One region of the Shigella sp. SIG3 genome, then DNA from elsewhere that is predicted to be linked to it. Evidence: predicted binding sites of a transcription regulator. Region 1 holds the regulator's gene; each other region holds the start of a gene.

Region 1 (5,003 bases):
GTCGGGAACGATCCTGTCCCCGTAAAAACATAATATTTATCGTAGCTTTAACAACTCGAAATTAGTATAGGCCGCTAATTTCAATCATACAACAAAATTTTGTTAGCAGCCTAAGTATAAGTATATCGATATAGATCAGTGTGATTCGCTATGAGCGACTTCGGCATTGCCATGATTCGGGCAGTCAACTTCTTCACAACGTTGCATCATGTAACCCAGCGCGACCAGCACTACTGTTGATAACATCACGCTGGTGGTGGTGAGCAATGGCGTGCTGATACTAATAAGCCAGGAAACTACCAGACTTGCGAGGAAGCACAGACCCAGTTGCAGAGTGTTCTGCAACGCTGCGGCGCGACCGGTTGCATGTGGGAAGGGACGCAGCGCCTGGGCGACAACAATAGGGTAGATCGCGCCATTGGCAATCGCCATCACACAGAATGGGATCAGGATTTCGACCAGCGACACATGGCTAATGAAGCCCGCAGCCCAGGTCGCAATGACGCTGACAGCAAACAGCACCAGCAACCACGGTAATAACTGCTTGCCTTGCCATTTCTGCAGTGCGGTGCGACAGCCATAACCACCAATCAGAAACGCGATAGTTTGCGGGACATAACTTAAACCAATAACTGCCGGGCTGTAGCCCATTTCACTAAGGATGAACGGTGAACCGGTCAGCCATGCAAAAAAACTGGCTGAACAGGCTGCGTATATCAGCACGTTGCCGCGATAGGTTTTAGAACGTAGCAGGTCGGTAAAGGTCAGACCATCCTGACTATTGTTACGGGCCTTCGTCGTGGGTTTGAGCCAGAAAATAGGCAGAATCAGCACCACGGTAATGGCAAACAGGGTGGCGAAAATCGCCTGCCAGGAAAAATGGACCAGCAGCCAGCTTCCTAACAGGGGAGCCAGTGCCGGAGACAGACCCACCAGCGGCATGATGGTCGCAAAAATACGGTTGACTTTCTGTGAAGGATAATAATCTGTCACTAATGCTTGCCAGATAACCGCCGCGGCGCAGACCCCCACAGCCTGTACAAAACGCAATACCAGCAGCGTGGCGGCGTTTTCTACCCACAGCATCCCCAGACTACCTAACGCAAAAATTGTCAGGCCGATTAATAACACCGGTTTACGACCATAACGGTCGGAGAGTGGCCCCCACAGAAGCTGGGCTGCGGCAAAACCGGCAAGGAACAGACTAAGGCTGGCACTGACAGCAGACGCAGGCGTTTGCAGGTCGGCCTGTATGGCGGCGAAAGCAGGCAGATACATATCGGTTGCCAGAAAACCGAGTACGCTCAAACCCGCCAGCCAGACTAAAAATCTTTTCCCAGGTTGCATGTATATTCTCTAAATCTCTCAATTAAACACCGCCGCAAAGTGTAGGGAGTGAAATTAGTGTTGTGAAACGGTAATATTTGATGACTGGTTTCAAAAATTTTGCAGGCTGACTATGTGGTCAGAATATTCACTCGAAGTTGTTGATGCGGTAGCGCGTAATGGTAGTTTTAGCGCTGCGGCACAGGAGCTGCATCGCGTTCCTTCTGCGGTCAGCTATACCGTGCGTCAGCTGGAAGAGTGGCTGGCGGTACCGCTCTTTGAACGACGGCACCGTGATGTGGAGCTGACCGCTGCTGGAGCGTGGTTTCTCAAAGAAGGGCGCTCTGTTGTCAAAAAAATGCAGATCACCCGCCAGCAATGTCAGCAGATAGCGAACGGCTGGCGCGGTCAGTTAGCTATCGCAGTGGATAATATTGTCAGGCCAGAACGTACACGGCAGATGATCGTTGATTTTTATCGCCATTTTGATGATGTTGAACTTCTTGTCTTTCAGGAAGTGTTCAACGGTGTCTGGGATGCGCTTTCCGACGGGCGCGTGGAACTGGCAATTGGCGCAACACGCGCGATTCCGGTAGGCGGTCGTTATGCCTTCCGGGATATGGGGATGCTAAGCTGGAGTTGCGTTGTTGCCAGTCACCACCCGCTGGCGTTGATGGATGGCCCGTTCAGCGATGATACGTTGCGCAACTGGCCGTCGTTGGTGCGCGAAGACACCTCGCGAACGCTACCTAAACGTATTACCTGGTTGCTGGATAACCAAAAAAGACTTGTCGTACCTGACTGGGAATCATCGGCAACCTGTATCTCGGCAGGATTATGCATAGGGATGGTGCCAACACATTTCGCCAAACCGTGGCTTAATGAGGGGAAGTGGGTAGCACTTGAACTGGAAAACCCCTTCCCGGATTCGGCATGTTGTCTGACATGGCAGCAAAATGATATGTCGCCTGCGTTAACCTGGCTGCTTGAGTATCTCGGCGATAGTGAGACGCTGAATAAGGAGTGGCTGCGGGAGCCGGAAGAGACTCCCGCAACGGGTGATTAACGACGATAGTCGCGGAACGGGCCGTCAGCCACGGAGCGGCGTTCAATCAAACGCGGATGCACTTCAATGGACTGCGGTTCTTCACGTTTGTTGACGATACGATCCAACAGCATGTTGAACGCTGTTTCACCCAGCGAATCTTTTGGCTGATGGATCGTGGTCAGCGCCGGCGTAAAATAGCGCGCGTTGCGCACGTTATCATAACCGATCAGCGAAACATCCTGCGGGACGCGCAGGCCCATTTCATCAGCAGCACAAAGTGCGCCCATTGCCATGATATCGCCACCACAGAAGACGGCAGTAGGGCGATGCGGCTGCGACAGGATTTGCTGCATGGCGCGATAACCGGATTCAGGTTCAAAGTCACCCTGCACAATCCAGCTTTCCGGCACCTTGATCATCGCTTCTTCCATCGCCTTCATAAAACCGGCAAGGCGGCCTGCGCCGGTGTTACGTTCCAGCGGGCCGGGGATGACGCCGATTTCGCGGTGACCGCGTTCAATCAGATAACGCCCGGCCATGTAGCCGCCTTCGAACGCGTTATCAATGACCGCATCGGTGAAGTCAGCTTTTGCTTCACCCCAGTCCATCACCACCATTGGGATATGGCGATACTCTTCCAGCATCGCCAGCAACGGCTCTGGGTACTCAGAACACATCACCAGCAGACCATCGACGCGTTTTTGCGCCATCATCGACAGATAAGCCCGCTGTTTCTCAAGATTGTTCCACGCATTACCCAGAATCAGGGTGTAACCTTTCTGGAAGCAATTTTTTTCAACTGCTTCAATGATCTCGGCAAAATAGGCCGCTTCGCTGCTGGTCGCCAGCAAACCGATAGACTTGGTGTGGTTAACCTTCAGGCTACGCGCCACCGCGCTAGGGGAGTAGTGTAATTCTTTAATCGCTGCCCACACGGCGTTGCGCGTTTCTTCAGCGACGAAACGTGTTTTGTTGATCACGTGTGACACAGTTGTAGTGGAAACGTTTGCTCGTTTCGCTACATCTTTTATTGTTGCCATTCCATTTCACTCCAGACCCTAACTTCAGCTCCTGCAAAATCGCAAGGTAAACGTTTGCCTTTACACACCTTACGCACAACAAAAGTGTTGCGGTACGCCGGAAAAACGACACGGAGCGTCAGGAAGGGGTCAATGGCCAGTACGCAAATAGTGTAAGCGTGGAATTTTGGCCGATCTTGACGAAAAGGGGAAGTGGTAAAAACACTTATCATTATAAATGACGGGAGATTTTTTCATAACAGTGTGTAAAAATGCGTAATATCACTTTTTGTGTGGTAATAAAAAAGGAGAAAACTTGATGAGCACCGACCTTAAATTTTCACTGGTAACAACGATTATCGTCCTCGGTTTGATCGTAGCCGTGGGTTTGACTGCCGCGCTGCACTGATTTCCTCTCGAGGGAGCGCGTTCTCCCTCGCATCTCCTTCCTGTTTGTTAGCAAAATGGCAAAAGTGTTTTCTCTTTTTGTTATTTTCATTTTTTTGTGATTGCTGTCATGCTTTCGCCACTTTAATGAATATCGCGTAATGACGCGAAGAGGTGGAGATAAGGCATGAAAATTAACTATCCGTTGCTGGCGCTGGCGATTGGCGCGTTTGGTATCGGGACAACGGAGTTCTCGCCAATGGGCTTGTTGCCCGTCATTGCGCGCGGTGTGGATGTCTCGATTCCCGCTGCCGGAATGTTAATCAGTGCCTATGCAGTTGGCGTAATGGTGGGCGCGCCGCTGATGACGCTTCTACTTTCTCATCGTGCCCGCCGCAGTGCGTTGATTTTCCTGATGGCAATTTTCACGCTAGGCAACGTTCTTTCCGCCATCGCGCCGGATTATATGACCCTGATGCTTTCACGTATTTTGACCAGCCTGAATCACGGAGCATTTTTTGGTTTGGGTTCAGTCGTGGCCGCAAGCGTGGTGCCAAAACATAAACAGGCCAGCGCAGTTGCCACTATGTTTATGGGGTTAACCCTGGCAAATATCGGTGGCGTGCCGGCGGCGACCTGGTTGGGTGAAACCATCGGCTGGCGGATGTCATTTCTGGCAACGGCGGGGCTGGGAGTGATTTCAATGGTAAGTCTGTTCTTCTCATTACCTAAAGGTGGTACAGGGGCACGACCTGAAGTGAAAAAAGAGCTGGCGGTATTAATGCGTCCGCAGGTGCTGTCTGCATTGCTGACGACGGTACTGGGAGCTGGTGCAATGTTTACCCTCTACACCTATATCTCTCCGGTACTGCAAAGTATTACCCACGCAACACCGGTGTTCGTCACGGCAATGCTGGTGCTGATTGGTGTCGGATTCTCTATCGGTAACTATCTCGGCGGCAAACTGGCAGATCGTTCAGTTAACGGCACGTTGAAAGGCTTTTTGTTGCTGCTGATGGTGATTATGCTGGCAATCCCGTTCCTGGCCCGCAATGAGTTCGGCGCAGCTATTAGCATGGTGGTGTGGGGCGCAGCAACCTTTGCGGTTGTACCTCCGTTACAGATGCGCGTGATGCATGTCGCCAGTGAAGCGCCAGGTCTGTCTTCATCAGTCAATATTGGTGCCTTTAATCTTGGAAATGCGCTGGGAGCAGCTGCTGGTG
Region 2 (5,003 bases), on a different contig from region 1:
ACAGATAGTCTTTCGCATAGCCTTCTTTTTCAAAACCCAGTCGCGCCAGTAAATCACCGCTGCGTTTATTGTGCGGCATATAATTAGCCATAATGCGATGAATATGTTGGGTGCGCTGCATATAACGAATGGCTGCGGTCAGGGCTTCAAACATGAGTCCTTTGCCCTGCCATTTTTGCCCAATCGAATAACCGAGATAGCAGGCATGAAAAGAGCCGCGAACAACATTGGAAAAATTGGCAACGCCAATAATCTCTTTTTCGTCCGGGTCGAATAAGCCAAAGTAGAAAGCTGAACCTTGTTTATGAAATTCGTTAATCATCCCTAGCCTGGCCTGCCAGCCTGATGGATAACAGTGGCTTTCGTCGCGCACTGGCTCCCAGGGCTTGAGGAAATGGCGATTCTCTGCGTAATAATCCGCCAGACGCCAGGCATCACGATCATGCACCAGACGCACGACCAGTCGGTCTGTGGTTAAGCGCACTTTTGGCACGTTACTGCGATAGCCAAACATTCTATACCTACTCCTTCCCGTAACGTCTTTAATACGCTGTAAGTATTACTATACCTGCGCAACCAGACCCTGTGAAAAGTCCAAAATGCCATTTTCTGCATTATTCACATATTTGATAAAAACTCTCTATCAAAGCGACGTTTTGATAAAAAAATATTGTCCCCGAAGTGATGGGAAAAGTCTTAGCGGCAATGCAGAATAGAAAGTGCTCATCTTTTATTTCCCGGGAGGGGAAATGTCCCGCGTATCGCAGGCGAGGAACCTGGGTAAATATTTCCTGCTCATCGATAATATGCTGGTCGTGCTGGGGTTCTTTGTTGTCTTCCCGCTGATCTCTATCCGCTTCGTTGATCAAATGGGCTGGGCCGCCGTCATGGTCGGTATTGCTCTCGGTCTACGCCAGTTTATTCAGCAAGGTCTGGGTATTTTCGGCGGCGCAATTGCCGACCGCTTTGGTGCCAAACCGATGATTGTTACCGGTATGCTGATGCGCGCCGCCGGATTCGCCACAATGGGTATCGCCCACGAACCGTGGCTATTGTGGTTTTCATGCCTGCTCTCGGGACTCGGCGGCACGTTGTTTGATCCGCCGCGTTCGGCGTTGGTGGTGAAACTAATCCGTCCACAACAACGTGGTCGTTTTTTCTCGCTGTTGATGATGCAGGACAGTGCCAGTGCGGTCATTGGCGCATTGTTGGGGAGCTGGCTGTTGCAATACGACTTTCGCCTGGTCTGCGCCACAGGGGCCGTTTTGTTTGTGCTATGTGCGGCGTTCAATGCGTGGTTGTTACCGGCATGGAAACTCTCCACCGTACGCACGCCCGTTCGCGAAGGCATGACCCGCGTGATGCGTGACAAGCGTTTTGTCACCTATGTCCTGACGCTGGCGGGTTACTACATGCTGGCTGTACAAGTGATGCTGATGCTGCCAATTATGGTCAACGACGTGGCTGGCGCGCCCTCTGCCGTTAAATGGATGTATGCCATTGAAGCGTGTCTGTCGTTAACGTTGCTCTACCCTATCGCCCGCTGGAGTGAAAAGCATTTTCGTCTGGAATACCGGTTGATGGCTGGGCTGTTGATAATGTCATTAAGCATGATGCCGGTGGGCATGGTCAGCGGCCTACAACAACTTTTCACCCTGATTTGTCTGTTTTATATCGGGTCGATCATTGCCGAGCCTGCGCGTGAAACCTTAAGTGCTTCGCTGGCGGACGCAAGAGCTCGCGGCAGCTATATGGGGTTTAGCCGTCTGGGTCTGGCGATTGGCGGCGCTATTGGTTATATCGGTGGTGGCTGGCTGTTTGACCTGGGCAAATCGACGCACCAGCCAGAGCTTCCGTGGATGATGCTGGGAATTATTGGCATCTTCACTTTCCTTGCGCTGGGTTGGCAGTTTAGTCAGAAACGCGCCGCGCGTCGTTTGCTGGAACGCGACGCCTGATTTGATACACCCCCCTGACTCCTCCATACTGAAAGTGAACTGACAGCCAAATGGAGGAGTCACGTGAAGCTATACATTTACGATCACTGCCCTTACTGCCTCAAAGCCCGCATGATTTTCGGCCTGAAAAATATCCCCGTCGAATTACATGTTCTGCTCAACGACGACGCAGAAACACCCACCCGGATGGTCGGTCAAAAACAGGTTCCCATTCTGCAAAAAGATGACAGCCGCTATATGCCAGAAAGCATGGATATCGTTCACTATGTCGATAAACTCGACGGCAAACCGTTACTGACCGGCAAACGTTCCCCTGCCATTGAAGAGTGGCTGCGCAAGGTCAATGGCTACGCCAACAAACTGCTGTTGCCGCGTTTTGCCAAATCGGCATTTGATGAGTTTTCTACTCCCGCCGCGCGCAAATATTTCGTCGACAAGAAAGAGGCCAGCGCGGGTAATTTTGCCGACCTGCTGGCCCACTCTGACGGTCTGATTAAGAATATCAGCGATGATTTGCGTGCGCTGGACAAACTGATCGTCAAACCGAACGCCGTGAATGGCGAACTTTCGGAAGATGATATTCAGCTATTTCCGCTACTGCGTAATCTGACGCTGGTAGCCGGAATCAACTGGCCAAGCCGCGTTGCTGATTACCACGATAATATGGCGAAACAGACACAAATCAATTTGTTATCATCAATGGCGATTTAATCCTGACCCGCCGCGGCAGCCTGTATTCGCGGGTTGCCGCCGTTTTCAGTTTTTTCTGCTGGCGAGTTTATCGCTGGTGACACATGCTGCGTTGTGTCAGGATATTGACGCAGATTTCATGTCGAGGACTACCATGAACAAGTTTTTATTTGCCGCTGCATTGATCGTCAGTGGCCTGCTCGTTGGCTGTAATCAACTCACCCAATACACCATCACCGAACAAGAAATTAACCAGTCGCTTGCGAAACATAATAATTTCTCAAAAGATATCGGTTTACCCGGCGTGGCTGACGCCCATATTGTTCTGACAAACTTGACCAGCCAAATTGGTCGCGAAGAGCCGAATAAGGTTACCCTAACCGGAGACGCCAATCTGGACATGAACTCCCTGTTCGGTAGTCAGAAAGCGACCATGAAACTGAAGCTGAAAGCGCTGCCCGTGTTTGATAAAGAAAAAGGTGCGATCTTCCTGAAAGAGATGGAAGTGGTCGATGCGACGGTACAACCGGAAAAAATGCAAACGGTGATGCAAACGTTGCTTCCCTATTTGAACCAGGCATTACGCAATTACTTTAACCAGCAACCTGCTTACGTCCTGCGCGAAGATGGCAGTCAGGGCGAAGCAATGGCGAAAAAACTGGCGAAAGGCATTGAAGTGAAGCCAGGTGAAATTGTCATTCCGTTTACGGATTAATGACGAGGGCGCATTCGCGCCCTTTATTTTTCGTGCAAAGGAAAACATTTCCGCTTATCCTTTGTGTCCGGCAAAAACATCCCTTCAGCCGGAGCATAGAGATTAATGACTGCACCATCCCAGGTATTAAAGATCCGCCGTCCAGACGACTGGCACCTTCACCTCCGCGATGGCGACATGTTACAAACTGTCGTGCCGTATACCAGCGAAATTTATGGACGGGCTATCGTAATGCCCAATCTGGCTCCGCCCGTGACCACAGTTGAGGCTGCCGTGGCGTATCGCCAACGTATTCTTGACGCCGTACCTGCCGGGCACGATTTCACCCCATTGATGACCTGTTATTTAACAGATTCGCTGGATCCTAATGAGCTGGAGCGCGGATTTAATGAAGGCGTGTTCACCGCTGCAAAACTTTACCCGGCAAACGCAACCACTAACTCCAGCCACGGCGTGACGTCAATTGACGCAATCATGCCGGTACTTGAGCGCATGGAAAAAATCGGTATGCCGCTACTGGTGCATGGTGAAGTGACACATGCAGATATCGACATTTTTGATCGTGAAGCGCGCTTTATAGAAAGCGTGATGGAACCTCTGCGCCAGCGCCTGACTGCGCTGAAAGTCGTTTTTGAGCACATCACCACCAAAGATGCTGCCGACTATGTCCGTGACGGAAATGAACGGCTGGCTGCCACCATCACTCCGCAGCATCTGATGTTTAACCGCAACCATATGCTGGTTGGTGGCGTGCGTCCGCACCTGTATTGTTTACCCATCCTCAAACGCAATATTCACCAACAGGCATTGCGTGAACTGGTCGCCAGCGGTTTTAATCGAGTATTCCTCGGTACGGATTCTGCGCCACATGCACGTCATCGCAAAGAGAGCAGTTGCGGCTGCGCGGGCTGCTTCAACGCCCCAACCGCGCTGGGCAGTTACGCTACCGTCTTTGAAGAGATGAATGCTCTGCAGCACTTTGAAGCATTCTGTTCTGTAAACGGCCCGCAGTTCTATGGCTTGCCGGTCAACGACACATTCATCGAACTGGTACGTGAAGAGCAACAGGTTGCTGAAAGCATCGCACTGACTGATGACACCCTGGTGCCATTCCTCGCCGGGGAAACGGTACGCTGGTCCGTTAAACAATAAAAATCGTAGCTTCCTGTTGTCATTAGGTTATTTTACCTGTATAAATAACCAGTATATTCAACAGGGGGCTATTATGCGAATTGAAGTCACCATAGCGAAAACTTCTCCATTGCCAGCTGGGGCTATTGACGCCCTGGCTGGCGAACTTTCCCGCCGTATTCAGTATGCGTTTCCTGATAATGAAGGCCACGTATCGGTACGTTATGCCGCAGCGAATAATTTATCGGTTATTGGCGCAACAAAAGAAGATAAACAGCGCATTAGCGAAATTCTCCAGGAAACGTGGGAAAGCGCCGATGACTGGTTTGTCAGCGAATAATATGCAGTGATTTTTGTTTTTGCCGGGTCGCCCCGGCTTTTTTATTTTACTTACGAATTTTGAGTACAAAATTTCTACACTTCCTCAAAATAATTGCACAATATGCTAAAAAAATATGAATGACATGCTGTTTTATTGTTCATATAAATCTTAAAAGCAGAAATTTATC
Region 3 (5,003 bases), on a different contig from region 1:
TCTGCCGTGCCGGTTGAGAACCAGGTGATTGAAGCGCCAGCGGTTGTTTTTGAAAGCCAGCATGACGTTATGCCGGCCTTTGAAGCGGGTTTGCTGGACCGCGATTGTGTCGTTGTTGTCCGTCATCAGGGGCCAAAAGCGAACGGAATGCCAGAATTACATAAACTCATGCCGCCACTTGGTGTATTATTGGACCGGTGTTTCAAAATTGCGTTAGTTACCGATGGACGACTCTCCGGCGCTTCAGGTAAAGTGCCGTCAGCTATCCACGTAACACCAGAAGCCTACGATGGCGGGCTGCTGGCAAAAGTGCGCGACGGGGACATCATTCGTGTGAATGGACAGACAGGCGAACTGACACTGCTGGTAGACGAAGCGGAACTGGCTGCTCGCGAACCGCACATTCCTGACCTGAGCGCGTCACGCGTGAGAACAGGACGTGAATTATTCAGCGCCTTGCGTGAAAAACTGTCCGGTGCCGAACAGGGCGCAACCTGTATCACTTTTTAAGACGACAAATTTGTAATCAGGCGAGAGAAAACTCTGATGAAAAACTGGAAAACAAGTGCAGAATCAATCCTGACCACCGGCCCGGTTGTACCGGTTATCGTGGTAAAAAAACTGGAACACGCGGTGCCGATGGCAAAAGCGTTGGTTGCTGGTGGGGTGCGCGTTCTGGAAGTGACTCTGCGTACCGAGTGTGCAGTTGACGCTATCCGTGCTATCGCCAAAGAAGTGCCTGAAGCGATTGTGGGTGCCGGTACGGTGCTGAATCCACAGCAGCTGGCAGAAGTCACTGAAGCGGGTGCACAGTTCGCAATTAGCCCGGGTCTGACCGAGCCGCTGCTGAAAGCTGCTACCGAAGGGACTATTCCTCTGATTCCGGGGATCAGCACTGTTTCCGAACTGATGCTGGGTATGGACTACGGTTTGAAAGAGTTCAAATTCTTCCCGGCTGAAGCTAACGGCGGCGTGAAAGCCCTGCAGGCGATCGCGGGTCCGTTCTCCCAGGTCCGTTTCTGCCCGACGGGTGGTATTTCTCCGGCTAACTACCGTGACTACCTGGCACTGAAAAGCGTGCTGTGCATCGGTGGTTCCTGGCTGGTTCCGGCAGATGCGCTGGAAGCGGGCGATTACGACCGCATTACTAAGCTGGCGCGTGAAGCTGTAGAAGGCGCTAAGCTGTAAAAGTCAAAATGCCCGATCTAGGATCGGGCATTTTTGTAGCGTTTTTTGCCGGGTTTAACCCTGTACTTTTACCTGTCCGGCGGCGTGCTTCGCGCGTTCAATGGCGTCAACAACACTCTCTGAAGTAGCCAGTACCACCCCCAGACGACGGCTGCCATCAATTTCCGGCTTACCAAATAAACGAATCTGCAAATCTGCGCCTACGGCATTCTGCACATTATCAAACGTGACATTCTGACTGGTCAGTTGTGGCAGAATAACGGCAGAAGCTGCAGGACCATACTGACGGATCCCGCCAACAGGAAGTCCGAGGAAGGCACGTACATGCAGGGCAAACTCTGAGAGATCTTGAGAAATTAACGTCACCATCCCGGTATCATGTGGACGAGGGGAGACCTCACTGAAAATCACCTCATCACCACAGACAAACAGCTCGACACCAAACAGACCATAACCGCCCAGTGCCAGCACCACTTTACGGGCAATCTCCTGCGCACGTTCAAGGGCAAGCGGGCTCATTTGCTGTGGTTGCCAGGATTCACGGTAGTCGCCATCTTCCTGGCGATGACCTACTGGTGCACAGAAATGGACGCCATCCACCGCGCTGACGGTTAGCAGGGTAATTTCGAAGTCAAACTTAACGACGCCTTCAACAATTACGCGGCCCGCTCCGGCGCGACCGCCTTGCTGAGCGTATTCCCATGCCTGAGCAAGTTGCTCTGCAGAGCGAATAAACGTCTGCCCCTTGCCGGAAGAGCTCATCACCGGTTTTACAATGCAGGGATAGCCAATGGCGGCAACCGCCTCGCGGAAAAGGCTTTTGCTATCGGCAAAACGATAAGTGGAAGTGGGCAGCTGCAGCTCTTCTGCCGCCAGGCGACGGATACCCTCGCGATTCATCGTTAATTTCGTTGCGCGAGCGCAGGGGACAACATTCAGTCCTTCCTCTTCAAGTTGGATCAGCATATCGGTGGCAATAGCTTCGATCTCCGGCACGATATAATGTGGTTTTTCCAGTTCAACCACACGGCGTAATGCATCACCATCAAGCATATTAATGACATGGGAGCGATGCGCGACATGCATGGCTGGTGCGTCGGCATAGCGATCGACGGCAATCACCTCTACGCCGAGACGCTGACACTCGATTGCCACTTCTTTACCCAGTTCACCGGAGCCTAATAACATCACGCGAGTTGCTGCCGGACGCAGCGCAGTGCCTAATAACGTCATAACGAATATCCCCTGATTAATTCCGCGCGCAGTATAAACGAAAACGTTTGCGTGTGTCTTTATTGCTGATGTTGATTTCTCAACCGAAAAGAAATATACTGTATAAAATCACAGTTATTATGAGAGGCTGCAAATGGCGGTTGAAGTTAAATACGTAGTCATTCGTGAGGGCGAAGAGAAAATGTCGTTTACCAGCAAAAAGGAAGCCGATGCTTATGACAAAATGCTTGATACGGCGGATCTGCTTGACACCTAGCTGACAAATTCTCCAGTGCAAATGGAAGACGAGCAACGTGAAGCCCTTTCGCTATGGCTGGCAGAACAAAAAGATATGCTGAGCACCATTCTGAAAACCGGCAAATTACCGTCCCCACTGGTCGTCGGTGCTGAATCCGAAGAGGAAGATGCCTCACACGCGGCCTGAAGCAACTTGCGCTCCTGACAATTTGTACCATGCTTTCTCCTGAATCATTGTGCTATGGAGAAAAACATGAAAAAAAGAGGGGCGTTTTTAGGGCGGTTGTTGGTTTCTGCCTGCGCATCAGTTTTCGCTGCCAATAATGAAACCAGCAAGTCGGTCACTTTCCCAAAGTGTGAAGGTCTGGATGCTACCGGAATTGCCGCGAGCGTAAAACGTGATTATCAACAAAATCGCGTGGCGCGCTGGGCAGATGATCAAAAAATTGTCGGTCAGGCCGATCCCGTGGCCTGGGTCAGTTTGCAGGACATTCAGGGTAAAGATGATAAATGGTCAGTACCGCTAACCGTGCGTGGTAAAAGTGCCGATATTCATTACCAGGTCAGCGTGGACTGCAAAGCGGGAATGGCGGAATATCAGCGGCGTTAATGGCTTCTGATAATTCGATTGACCGTTGGCGGATGCGGCGCGAGTGCCTTGTCCGTCCCAGAACGCACCACAATCGTAGGCCTGAGAAGACGCAACAGCGTCGCATCGGGCAATCAGCATCAAACAATGCCACTCAAAACGACAAACTACTTTCACCTAAAATACCCTTATCACCTGATATACAGTAAATACCTTACCTGGCGCGAATTTCTTTGAATAACGGCCTAGCGCCCCGCTTATTTGCGCATCTTTTGTCTCGATATACATTTTCTGACATCCTCATCCGCTATGCTACAGGCACTAAAAATGGTTATTGAGGAGCAAATATGGCTAACTGGTTAAATCAACTGCAATCCCTGCTTGGGCAAAGCAGTTCTTCTACCTCCTCGTCTGCGGATCAGGGATTGGGCAAACTGTTAGTGCCAGGCGCATTAGGCGGACTGGCTGGGCTGCTGGTCGCAAATAAATCAGCACGTAAACTTCTTACGAAATATGGCACCAACGCGTTACTGGTTGGCGGCGGAGCGGTAGCGGGTACGGTGCTGTGGAATAAATACAAAGATAAAATTCGCGCGGCGCATCAGGACGAACCGCAGTTTGGCGCGCAAAGTACGCCGCTGGATGAGCGTACGGAACGTTTGATCCTTGCGCTGGTCTTTGCCGCTAAAAGTGATGGTCATATTGATGCCAATGAACGTGCGGCAATCGACCAGCAATTGCGTGAAGCCGGCGTGGAAGAGCAGGGGCGTGTACTCATTGAGCAGGCAATCGAACAACCGCTGGATCCACAACGCCTGGCTACCGGGGTCCGCAATGAAGAAGAGGCGCTGGAAATCTATTTCCTGAGCTGCGCGGCTATTGATATTGACCATTTTATGGAACGCAGTTACCTGAATGCACTGGGTGACGCGCTGAAAATCCCCCAGGATGTTCGTGAAGGCATTGAACGCGATCTCGAACAGCAAAAACGCACTTTGGCGGAATAATTCCGCTCTCTGGATAGCCTGAAGTTGACTATTTCGGGCTATCCAGAACCGCACAGCCATTTGAACAGGCTGATTTTCTCTGTCTGCATAACATTCGATATCCGCGCCATTACCTGTCATCATCTAAGCAATGACGACCCTGTTTCGCTTGCATCCCCGGTGAGTTTTGCCACCCTTATAAGATGTTTCAACCAGAAAGAACAATAACATGCTACCAAAAGCCGCCCGCATTCCCCACGCCATGACGCTTCATGGCGATACGCGCATCGATAATTACTACTGGCTGCGGGACGATACGCGTTCTCAGCCAGAAGTCCTGGACTACCTGCAACAAGAAAATAGTTACGGTCATCGGGTGATGGCCTCACAACAAGCCTTGCAGGATCGCATCTTAAAGGAAATCATCGACCGCATTCCGCAAAGAGAAGTTTCTGCGCCCTACATAAAAAATGGCTACCGCTATCGGCATATTTATGAACCAGGCTGTGAATATGCTATCTACCAGCGTCAATCGGCATTCAGCGAAGAGTGGGATGAGTGGGAAACATTGCTCGATGCCAACAAGCGCGCAGCTCATAGTGAGTTTTATTCGATGGGCGGAATGGCGATTACGCCCGATAACACCATTATGGCGCTGGCAGAAGATTTTCTTTCCCGACGCCAGTACGGCATTCGTTTTCGTAATCTGGAAACAGGTAACTGGTACCCGGAACTGCTGGATAACGTTGAACCCAGCTTTGTCTGGGCAA

What was found. The regulator PurR, encoded in region 1, represses purine synthesis genes. The targets are predictions, from matches to a motif close to CANGCAAACGTTTGCNTG.
Region 2: pyrC (dihydroorotase) is a predicted target of PurR. The motif match lies at 3,401-3,418, and genes of this name have one in related genera.
Region 3: purT (formate-dependent phosphoribosylglycinamide formyltransferase) is a predicted target of PurR. The motif match lies at 2,458-2,475, and genes of this name have one in related genera.

Annotation. Positions count from the first base shown of each region.
Region 1 covers NZ_JBQZXE010000099.1:6,370-11,372, forward strand. Annotated here, with positions in the region: gene punC (purine nucleoside transporter PunC) at 136-1,347, opposite strand; gene punR (DNA-binding transcriptional activator PunR) at 1,460-2,392, shown strand; gene purR (HTH-type transcriptional repressor PurR) at 2,389-3,414, opposite strand; gene cydH (cytochrome bd-I accessory subunit CydH) at 3,713-3,802, shown strand; gene ACUU1I_RS15660 (MFS transporter) at 3,968-5,003, shown strand, end outside.
Region 2 covers NZ_JBQZXE010000004.1:74,327-79,329, forward strand. Annotated here, with positions in the region: gene rimJ (ribosomal protein S5-alanine N-acetyltransferase) at 1-514, opposite strand, end outside; gene mdtH (multidrug efflux MFS transporter MdtH) at 750-1,958, shown strand; gene grxB (glutaredoxin 2) at 2,022-2,669, shown strand; gene ACUU1I_RS02200 (lipoprotein) at 2,803-3,363, shown strand; gene pyrC (dihydroorotase) at 3,469-4,515, shown strand; gene dinI (DNA damage-inducible protein I) at 4,589-4,834, shown strand.
Region 3 covers NZ_JBQZXE010000049.1:6,725-11,727, reverse strand. Annotated here, with positions in the region: gene edd (phosphogluconate dehydratase) at 1-510, shown strand, start outside; gene kdgA (bifunctional 4-hydroxy-2-oxoglutarate aldolase/2-dehydro-3-deoxy-phosphogluconate aldolase) at 547-1,188, shown strand; gene purT (formate-dependent phosphoribosylglycinamide formyltransferase) at 1,243-2,421, opposite strand; partial or broken gene yebG (DNA damage-inducible protein YebG) at 2,555-2,845, shown strand; gene yebF (protein YebF) at 2,912-3,268, shown strand; gene ACUU1I_RS10955 (tellurite resistance TerB family protein) at 3,595-4,254, shown strand; gene ptrB (oligopeptidase B) at 4,463-5,003, shown strand, end outside.